Regions from separate parts of the Kribbella sp. NPDC000426 genome, predicted to be linked through region 1. Evidence: riboswitches for the same ligand, from Rfam matches in the RefSeq annotation. Region 1 holds a riboswitch; the other holds the start of a gene.
What was found. A riboswitch is a leader RNA that binds a small molecule or an ion and turns the genes downstream of it on or off. The one in region 1 is predicted to bind cobalamin.
Positions count from the first base shown of each region.

Region 1 (4,874 bases):
GCCGACCGGAGCGCTGTACGCCGGTTGCCCTGCAGCCGGCAGCGCGGGCGGCTCCTCGGGCAGCCACGCCGCGACCGTCGCACTGACCCGGACCGGTCCCGCGGCGTCCGCCGTCTGCTCGCGGCTCGTGTCGCCGTCGATCGCGAAGTCGTAGACGTGACTGCGACCGTCGCCGAAGTACGACGCCCTGTCCTTCAGTCCGCCGAGCCAGGATTCCAGCGCCTGCGGGCCGTGCGGCGGCTCCGGCAGCTGGACGTACGTACGCCCGACGCCCGGGCCGTCGTCGTAGATGCAGGGGTAGTCGGTCTCGCCGAGCATCAGCGTGCGGTAGCCGACGTTCAGCAGGTGGTACCAGATGTTGAGCTCGGAGGCGGGATCGAACTCGGCGCCGCACTGGAAGTCGGCCGCGCCGAGCGGTACGTCGACGATGATCTCGTTCGAGCCGATCGACTGGAAGCCCGGGATCACGTAGTTCGGCAGTTCACTCGTGTCGACCGACAGGCCGAGACCGCAGTGCGCATACCCGACCATCGCGTTCTGCGCGTGACCCCAACGCATCACCGGCAGGTTGTACGACGGCCAGTCCTCGATGATCTTCGTCCCGGGATAGTCCTGGTCGGTCAGCCCGAGCAGGATCACGTGACCGGAGTGGCTGGACGGGAAGCCCGACACCTCGAGGTCGTACCGCAGCAGGCTCTGGCCGTCGTGGTCGGTGTCCTGCGGCTCCCAGTTCATCCCCTGCGCCTGCTGCATCGCCGGCCACTCGAGCTCGGCCCGCGGGCTGATCGACGAGCCGCTGAAGAACTGCTTCTGGTGGTAGTAACACGGTCCCCAGGTGAGCACGCTGCCCATCCACAGGCCTTCGCCGCGGACGTGCCGGATCATCGTCTCCGGGTTCACTCCCTCCGACGGCACGCTGTAGTGCGAGCAGCCGCCGGCGTGGATGTGCGGATCGCCGGAGTAGTACCCGTGACGGGCCGGATCGGCCCAGCGGTCGAGCTCGATCGTGACCGCGTCGTCCTCGGCCGTGAGCTCGACGTCGACGCGGACCTCGCGGTACTCCGGACCGCGTCGGGCGGAGATCTCGTACTGGCCGGCCGGCAGCGTGATGACCTCGCCGGTCGCGCGGTAGACGTGTTCGTGGAAGAACATGTCGGGCGCGAGCCGCATCCCCTTCGACGGGTACGAGCGCCGCTGGGAGTCGCGGACGGTCAGCGCCGCGACGCAACTGCTGCCGTCCGGCTCGCGGATGTCGAACCGGATGTCGCGCGCCGGCAGGCAGTCGAACTCGTACGACGCCTCGTACGGAAGGTTCTGCGATCCCATCCGCCGCCAGGCCTTCGCGAACGGCGGCCGGGTGTAGCTGTGCTCGGCCTCCTCGACTGCCAGGACGAACCCCAGCTTGCCGTTCTGGCTGCCGCCGTCACGGCTGTACAGGCTGATCACCTTGTACTCGACGTCGATACCGGACACGTCCGTCGGACCGGCCAGCTTCACCTCGAGCCAGCTGTTCTTGATCCTCGGCACGATCGTCAGCGTGTCCGGCATGGCGATCCGCGCGGCGTGGCTGTGGTAGTCGGTCGTGCCGAGCACATGGTTCGACTGCGCGGCGAGGTCGCCGACCAGCCGATGCGGGTTCTCGATCCGGACCAGGAAGCTACGCCAGCCGTGCTGGACGAGGCGCGGCTGCGCGGCGGCCGGCGTACTGATCGGGAGTCCTTGCTCGTCGATCGAAACGTCGACGAGGACATAGGGACGGAGCAGGTCTTCGACCGCGGCCGGGGACCGGGAATCGTCGGCCAGCTTGGCCAACTGACTGGCGAGGTCGTCCGGCAGCGGTTCGCCGATATCGCGGAGTTTCTCGACAGCTCGGGTCGCAGAAGCGTGCAACGGCTGGAACACGGGGCCTCCTCGGGGTGCACCGGCCTCCGAGCGTAACGGTCCGACCACGTGTGGCCGGAATCATTTTTCTCCGGATTGACGTGCCCGGGCGGCGTCCGTAGTCTCGCAGCGTAGTGACGGCGCAAGGAAGCCGATGAGACTTCGGCACGGTCGCGCCACTGTGAGCCGGTCGCCCTCGGGCGGACGGTGAGTCAGATACTTCGTCGTCACGACGCTCCATTGGATGAGGGACGCACGATCCCCTAGAAGGAGGCTCTTCTCGTGAGCAATCTGTCTGCTCCCACCTCGGTTTCCACGCCGGTCGTCGTACCGGTCTCGCGGGCTGTGATGTGGCTGGTCGGGACCGCGATCGTCGCGTTCGCGCTCTACTACTTCATCGGTGTCGACCAGGGCGCGTACTCGATCTTCGGCAAGGACATGCACATCCACGAGTTCGTGCACGACGCGCGCCACTTCCTCGGCTTCCCTTGTCACTGACGGCACTGAGTTCCTGACATGGAAAGGAAACTCATCCTGCGCGGCGCCCTCGCCGGCGCAGCGGCCGGGCTGCTCGCGTTCGTCTTCGCGCGGATCTTCGCCGAGCCCCAGATCCAGGCCGCCATCGACTACGAGAGCGGCCGCGACGCCGCCCAGCACGAGCTGGACCACGCGGCCGGGCTGCCGGTCGAGCACGCGGGTCACGAGATCTTCAGCCGGACCCTGCAGGCCAACCTCGGCGTCGGCGCCGGCATCGTGCTGTTCGGTGTCGCGATGGGCGCGCTGTTCGCGGTCGCCTACGCGATCTGCCTCGGCCGGGTCGGCAAGCTGCGCCCGCGCAACCTCGCGATGCTGGTCGCTCTCGGCGGGTTCCTCGGGGTCTACTTCGTGCCGTTCCTCAAGTACCCGGCCAACCCGCCGGCGATCGGGCACGAGGACACGATCCACGACCGCGGCAACCTGTATCTGGCGATGGTGGCCTGCTCGATCGTGCTGCTGATCGGCGCGGTCCTGCTCGGCAAGCGTCTCCAGCCGCGCTTCGGCAACTGGAACGCGACCCTGCTCGCGATCGCGGCGTACGTCGCGATCATCGGCGTACTGATGGCTGTGCTGCCGTCGGTGGGACACCTGGCGGCGAACGTCGAGGAGTACGGACGGCACGCCACCGAGACGCCGCTGCCGCTGACCGACGAGAAGGGCAACATCGTCTTCCCGGGCTTCGACGCGGACAGGCTGTACGCGTTCCGCCTCTACTCGGTCGGCGCCCAGGTCCTGCTGTGGGGTGCGATCGGCCTGATCTTCGGTCCGCTTGCGGAGCGCCTGCTCCAGCCGCGCAAGGCACATACGCAGCAGCCGGAGCCGGTCCGCAACGTATGACCCTCGACCAGGTCGTTGCCCTCGGCCCGTTCTTCGCACACGAGCAACACCCCTCGGGTACGGCGCCGGCCGCACCGTGGCGGAGCATGTCGGAGCTGCTCGACGACCCCGCCGTACTCGAGGACCGGGTGATGACCACCCGCGCCTATCTCGCGGCCGCGGGCGGTCAGGAACCCGAAGCCGTCGAGGTGCGCGTCGCGGCGTCGATCACCCACCTCGGCCTGGTCGCGCGGCTCGTCTCACCCGCCCTCGCGACTGCAGTCCTGGACGCCGGCGTCCCGCCGCTCGCCCTCGAAGCCGTCTACTGGCAACCGGTCCTGGGCGGAGCCTTTCCTTTGTCGTTGGCCCCGCCAAGCAAGTCACGCGACCTCACCACCGAGATCTTCGAAGGCCCCGTCCCTGCGCTGAACCAGGCCACCGAACGGTTCTCTGTCTCGGACCACATCCTCCGGGGCAACGTTGCCTCCGCGATCAATGGCGCACGCGTCGCGCTCACCAATGCAGCACCGCAGTTGGCAGGCCGTGCCGCCGAGACGGCCGCCGGCCTTCTGGCGCACCCGACTCTCCGCGAGGCTCACACCATCACGGACGGCACCTTCCGCCGCCGCAGCTGTTGCCTCATCTACCGCGCCGCGCCCGACCACGCGGGCGCGCTCTGCGGCGACTGTGCTCTAGCCGGCGATCGCTGAAGGCGGCCACAACGCCCTCAGCGCGTCCGGGACGTCGGCGATCGCGTCAGGTCCGAGCAGCGCGAGTTGCTGGATACAGCCCACCAGAACGGCGATCGTCACCGACGCCAGTGACTGCGCCGACGGCCCGGCCGGCAACGTGTTCGTCCGCTGGTAGTGAGCGACGACCTCGGCCAGCTCGGACCGGAGCCCGGTGAGCAACTCCTCGAACTCTGCCCCGATCCGGGGATCGCGCAGCGCCTCGGTCCAGGCCTGTACGCCGATACCGGCGAGCCCGTTCTCCCGATGCTTGGCCTGGATCGTCTCGACCGCCGCGGCGAGCGCGGCGCCGAAGGACCCGTCGGCGCGTTCCACCGTGACGGCGCGCATCATCGCGCCGATCTGCCGGATGTTGTCCTCGACGATCGCGACCACCACCTCGTCCTTGCCGGCGAAGTAGCGGTAGACCGCGCCGGAGGACAGGCCGGCCTCCGCGAACAGGTCGTGCATCGACGTCGCGTGGAACCCGTTCCGCGCGAAGGCGCGGCGGGCGGCGTCGAGGATGTACTCCCGCCTGGCGTCGCGATACCTCTCCGAAGTCCTCGGCATGAGCAGAGTATAGTCGAAAGAGAACGATCATTGTCGTTTAGTGAGAGCATCTAACAGTCCATCCGAAAGGCGCAGCCGTGCCCAAGAATCCGCTCGTTCACCATCCGCCCTGGCGCCAGCTACTGATCCTGTCCGTGATCGCACCGCTGATCGTCGGTCTCGCGGTCCTGGCGTTCACCTGGCCGGCGTCCCGGACCGAGGCCCGCAGCCTCCCGGTCGGCGTGGTGGGCACCGGAGTCGCCGCCCAGAAGGCAGCCGAAGGCCTGACCAGCACCCGGCCAGGCGCTTTCGATCTGCACCTGTATGCCAGCGACGCCGAAGCCCGCTCGGCTATCGAGCACC
Region 1 is NZ_JBEPDK010000011.1:7,573-12,446, forward strand. It holds gene ABT313_RS41010 (CehA/McbA family metallohydrolase) at 1-1,902, opposite strand, end outside; cobalamin riboswitch at 2,003-2,124, shown strand; gene ABT313_RS41015 (CbtB domain-containing protein) at 2,164-2,379, shown strand; gene ABT313_RS41020 (CbtA family protein) at 2,398-3,255, shown strand; gene ABT313_RS41025 ((2Fe-2S)-binding protein) at 3,252-3,944, shown strand; gene ABT313_RS41030 (TetR/AcrR family transcriptional regulator) at 3,927-4,532, opposite strand; gene ABT313_RS41035 (ABC transporter permease) at 4,610-4,874, shown strand, end outside.

Region 2 (4,874 bases), on a different contig from region 1:
TGCAGGGCCTCGGCTACGTCAAGGGCAGCTCGATGACCGGCAGCACGGTCTGGGCAACGATCGGCCCCATCGTCGCCGCCTTCGGAGTGGCTCTGATCTACGTCGCCTTCCGCGGCCCTAAGAAGCACTGACCCTGGTCGCCTTCAGGGCGAACAGGAGTGGGATGCGCGGGGCGTTGTCGGGCAGGCGCCACCAGCCTTCGGGGGTCTGCTCCATCGTCGACCAGCGCGGCCATGGGAGTACTTCGGACTCCCGCAGGCTCGCGAGGTGGAAGCCGGCGCCTGCGAGCGCAGTCGTGATTTCGCCGAGGCCGTGGCGCCATTCGTAGCTGGTCTGGCGGCCGGGGACCTCGTCGCCGGTGTAGGTGACGGTGGAGTCGTGGGCGATGGGGCCGCGGCCTTCGAGGTAGTCGGCGCGCAGGACCAACTCGTCGGATTCGCCGGGGAGGGAGACCTCTCGGAGTGAGTTCAGCAACGGGTGGAACTCGACGATGTAGACAGCACCACCAGGCTTGAGGAGATCGCGGACCACTGCGGCCCATTCGTTCAGATCAGGCAGGTAACACAGCGCGCCCTTGCCGGTGTAGACGATGTCGAACTGCCGGTTGTCGACGGCCTCGACCGCGTCGTACACGTTCGCATGTACGTAGTCGACCTCGACGCCGGCCCCGGCCGCGATCCGCCTCGCGGCGTCCAGGGACTCGTTGGACAGGTCGAGCCCGCTGGTCCGCGCACCCCGGCGTGCGAATGCGATCGTCTCGGTGCCCAGGTGACATTGCAGATGCAGTACGTCGCGGTCCCCAAGCGGCCCGAGGTCCTCCCACTCGTAGTCGGCGAACCAGAACTCCGCGGGCCGGTCGTAGAAGTCGCTCGCCGCGTGCAGCGGCGCCCGGGCGTCCCAGTCGGCTTCGTTGGCGGCCACCATCTCCAGCGTCTGCGCGTCGAGAGTCACAACCAGCAGTCTGCCCACAGGCAGGTCCACAGGTGGGTCCACAGTTGGCACGCTCCCATCCACAGTCTTGTTCAAGGTTTGTGGATAAGGTTGAATAAGGACATGGCACGGGTGGAGTTACATCGGTGGCCCGGGCACCCCGACGGGTTCACCCGGGCGGAGCGGCTCGGCGGGTCGTACGAGCTGTACTTCCCGGATCCGCTGGTCGGGCGTGAGTTCGATCTGAGCGACGACGTGCTCGCGGTGCTCGAGGATGCCGCGGGCGATCTGGCGCGGCTCGACGCGACCGCGGCCGTGCTGACGAACAGCGAGGCGCTTGCTCGGCTGCTGCTGCGGGCCGAGGCCGTCGGGTCGTCGCACATCGAAGGGCTCGTCGTCGGAGCGCGGCGCCTGCTGAAGGCCGACGTACTGCGGGAGCGGACGCGCGACGTGACGGCCGAGGAAGTGCTTGGCGCGGTCGATGCGATGACGTGGGTGACCGAGTCCGTGCAGGCCGGTGACAAGCTCGAGGTCGAGCATCTGCTCGAGGCGCATCGCCGGCTGATGGCGCAGTCGCCGCACTCGGAGTACGGCGGCGAGATCCGCTACCTGCAGAACTGGATCGGCGGGCGCTCCCCCGCCGAGGCGTACTACGTCCCGCCGCCGGCGCAGCTGATCCCGGACCTGCTCGACGACCTGGTCACGTTCGTCCGCGAGTCGCGGCTGCCCGTGCTGGCGAAGGCCGCGATCGCGCACGCCCAGTTCGAGACCATCCACCCGTTTGCCGACGGCAACGGCCGGACCGGGCGCGCGCTGATCCACCTGATCCTGCGCGCCGAAGGCCTGGTCACACGGACGGTGCCGCCCGTCTCGCTCTCGCTCGCCACGCACGCAACGGAGTACGTCGACGCCCTGACCGCCTTCCGGTACGTCGGCCGCGCGACGACCCCGAAGGCGCGCGCCGCCGCGAATCCGTGGCTGCGGATGTTTGCGACGGCCTGCACGCTCGCGACCGCCGAGGCGGCGCGTTTCGAGCAGACCGCCGTCGATCTCAAGGCCGCCTGGCGGGAACGTGCGGCGCCCGTCCGGGCCGGCTCCGCGACCGAGCTGCTGATCGAGGCTCTGCCCGCCGCGCCCGTCCTGACGCTCGCCGCCGCGGCGCAACTCATCGACCGCTCGCAGCAGGCCGCCAACCAGGGGCTCGCCCGGCTGGTCGAGGCGCGGATCCTGCGTGAGGTGACCGACGGCCGGCGCAACCGCGTCTACGAGGCGCCCGAGCTGATCGACGCCTTCACGCTGCTCGAACGCCGCTTCGCCAGCCCGGCCGCCGACACCCGGATCGAGCCACCTAGCAGACCCGTTCCCTCGAGGCCAGAACCGACACACCGGTGAATTGACTTTCGTCTCCCCGGCGAGCAAGAATTCGAACACATGTTCGATCGTACAGGGGAGAAGTGATGTCGGAGGCGTTCGACTGGGACATCCTGCACAAGCCATCGGCGATGGCCATGGTGCGCGGCCAGCTCGGCTTCAGCTGGATGGTGCTGTCCGGGCGACTCGCACAGCTGACCGACGAGCAGTACTTCTGGCGGCCGAGCAGCGAGGCGCTGACCGTCGTTCGGCGTCATTACGCCGGTCATTTCCGATCCCTCGGATCCGGCGAATGGGTGGCACAGTGGCCGGACGAGCCGGACCATCGCGGTCCCCGCACGATCGCCTGGCTGATCGCCCACCTCACCGAGACCTTCTTCGAGCGCTGGGAGTGGACGTTCGGCGCGAGCCAGCAAGGCCGGGCCGACATCAACCTGCACGGCAATGCACGAGACGCGGTCGCCTGGCTGACGTACTGGGTCGAGGCCTGGCGCGACGCGATCGCCGAACTCGACGAGGACGAGGTGATGACCGTCGGCCTCAGCCAGGCCAACGAGCTGGATGCCGGCGAGCCGTTCGGTCACGTCGTCCTGCGGCTGAATCGCGAGCTGATCCACCACGGCTCGGAGATCATGACGCTCCAGGACCTCTACGCGGTGGCGGCGTGAGATCGGGGACCACAACATGTGCGACACGCGGCGTGGCGCTACCACAAGATCTAGATCTCTCCGCCTAGCATCACTACTGCTGGTGGTTCGGAGTGGTCGGCACCACAAGATGTGGGCTACTTCGAGGCAACAGGGGAATCCGGTGCGAATCCGGAGCTGCCCCGCAACGGTGAGCGGACGTGCTGTCGAGAGGCGTCCGCGAGTCCGGATACCTGCCACCGGCGCGTGCACCGCCGGTGCATGCGGTCCGAGACCTCGCGGGTGGGTCGCAGGGCGTGACGGCAGAGACCCTGGCCATGTTCCGGGCCGGTGCTGCCGGTCCCGTCGTGCGCCTGTCCGCCTCGCCGCGGGCTTCCGAACTCTTGTGGAGAGCACACCTGTGACTTTTGCTTCCTCAACGGCTTCCTCAACGGCTGCGGCCGCGTCTCCGTCCTCAGGGATCGCGGTCGACCAGCCGATCGAGCTCACCGTCATCCGTCGCGACGGCAGCAGCACGCCGTTCGACGCCACCAAGATCTCCGTCGCCGTGACGAAGGCCTTCCTTGCCGTCGAGGGCGCCGACGCCGGCGCCACCCACCGCGTCCGCGACCTGGTCACCGACCTGACCGGCCGGGTCGTCGGAGCCCTGACCAGCCGCGGTGATTCTCGCCGCAGCGTGCAGGTCGAGGACATCCAGGACCAGGTCGAGCTGGCGCTGATGCGCGCCGGCGAGCACCAGGTCGCCCGCGCGTACGTGCTGTACCGCGAGGAGCGGACCAAGGCGCGCACGCCTGCCGACGCTGCCGGCGTCACCGAGAAGCCGGCGCTGACCGTCCGCGCGGCCGACGGCAGCCGGTCCCCGCTCGACGTCGACCGGCTGCGGGTGATCGTCGCGGAGGCGGCGGCCGGGCTCGACGCGGTCGATCCCGAGCTGATCCTCAACGAAACCCTCGGCGCCTGCTACGACGGCATCGCCCAGCACGAGGTCGAGCTCGCGCTGGTGATGGCCGCACGCGGCTTCGTCGAGACCGAGCCGCAGTACAGCTTCACCGCGTCCCGGCTGCTGCTGGACCAGATCCGGCGTGAGGCGCTGGGGCGGGTCCATGGCGAGCCGCGGCAGGCCAGCCAGGCCGAGATGGCGCCCGCCTACGCGACGTACTTCCCGCAGTACATCCGGACCGGGATCGAGGCCGGCCAGCTCGACCCCGAGCTCGGCACCTTCGACCTCGAGCGGCTCGCCGCGGCCATCAGACCCGAGGCCGATCTGGACTTCACGTTCCTCAGCCTGCAGACGCTGTACGACCGGTATCTTCTGCACCTCGACAAGATTCGCTACGAGCTGCCGCAGGCCTTCTTCCTGCGGGTCGCGATGGGGATGGCGCTGCGCGAGGACGACCGCGAGGCGCGGGCGATCCAGTTCTACGAGTTGCTCAGCTCGTTCCGCTTCATGTCGTCGACGCCGACGCTGTTCAATTCCGGCACGACCCGCCCGCAGCTCTCGTCCTGCTTCCTGACCACGGTCGAGGACGACCTGGCCGGCATCTTCACCGGCATCCGCAACAACGCCCTCCTCGCCAAGTACTCCGGCGGCCTCGGCAACGATTGGACCCCCGTCCGCGGCATCGGCGCCAAGATCCGAGGCACCAACGGCGAATCCCAGGGCGTCGTCCCCTTCCTGAAGGTCGCGAACGACACGGCAGTAGCTGTGAATCAGGGTGGCCGTCGCAAAGGGGCGGTCTGTGCGTATCTGGAGAGCTGGCATATCGATGTCGAGGAGTTTCTCGAGCTTCGGAAGAACACCGGGGACGAGCGGCGGCGGACGCATGACATGAACACGGCGAACTGGGTGCCGGATCTGTTCCTGCAGCGGGTCGAGGCCGGGGGTGAGTGGACGTTGTTCTCGCCCAACGAGGTGACTGACCTGCA
Region 2 is NZ_JBEPDK010000006.1:217,737-222,610, forward strand. It holds gene ABT313_RS29730 (hypothetical protein) at 1-131, shown strand, start outside; gene ABT313_RS29735 (class I SAM-dependent methyltransferase) at 118-951, opposite strand; gene ABT313_RS29740 (Fic family protein) at 1,054-2,322, shown strand; gene ABT313_RS29745 (DinB family protein) at 2,388-2,969, shown strand; cobalamin riboswitch at 3,036-3,203, shown strand; gene ABT313_RS29750 (ribonucleoside-diphosphate reductase subunit alpha) at 3,349-4,874, shown strand, end outside.
Region 2: another riboswitch for cobalamin. It lies ahead of ABT313_RS29750 (ribonucleoside-diphosphate reductase subunit alpha); the one in region 1 lies ahead of ABT313_RS41015 (CbtB domain-containing protein).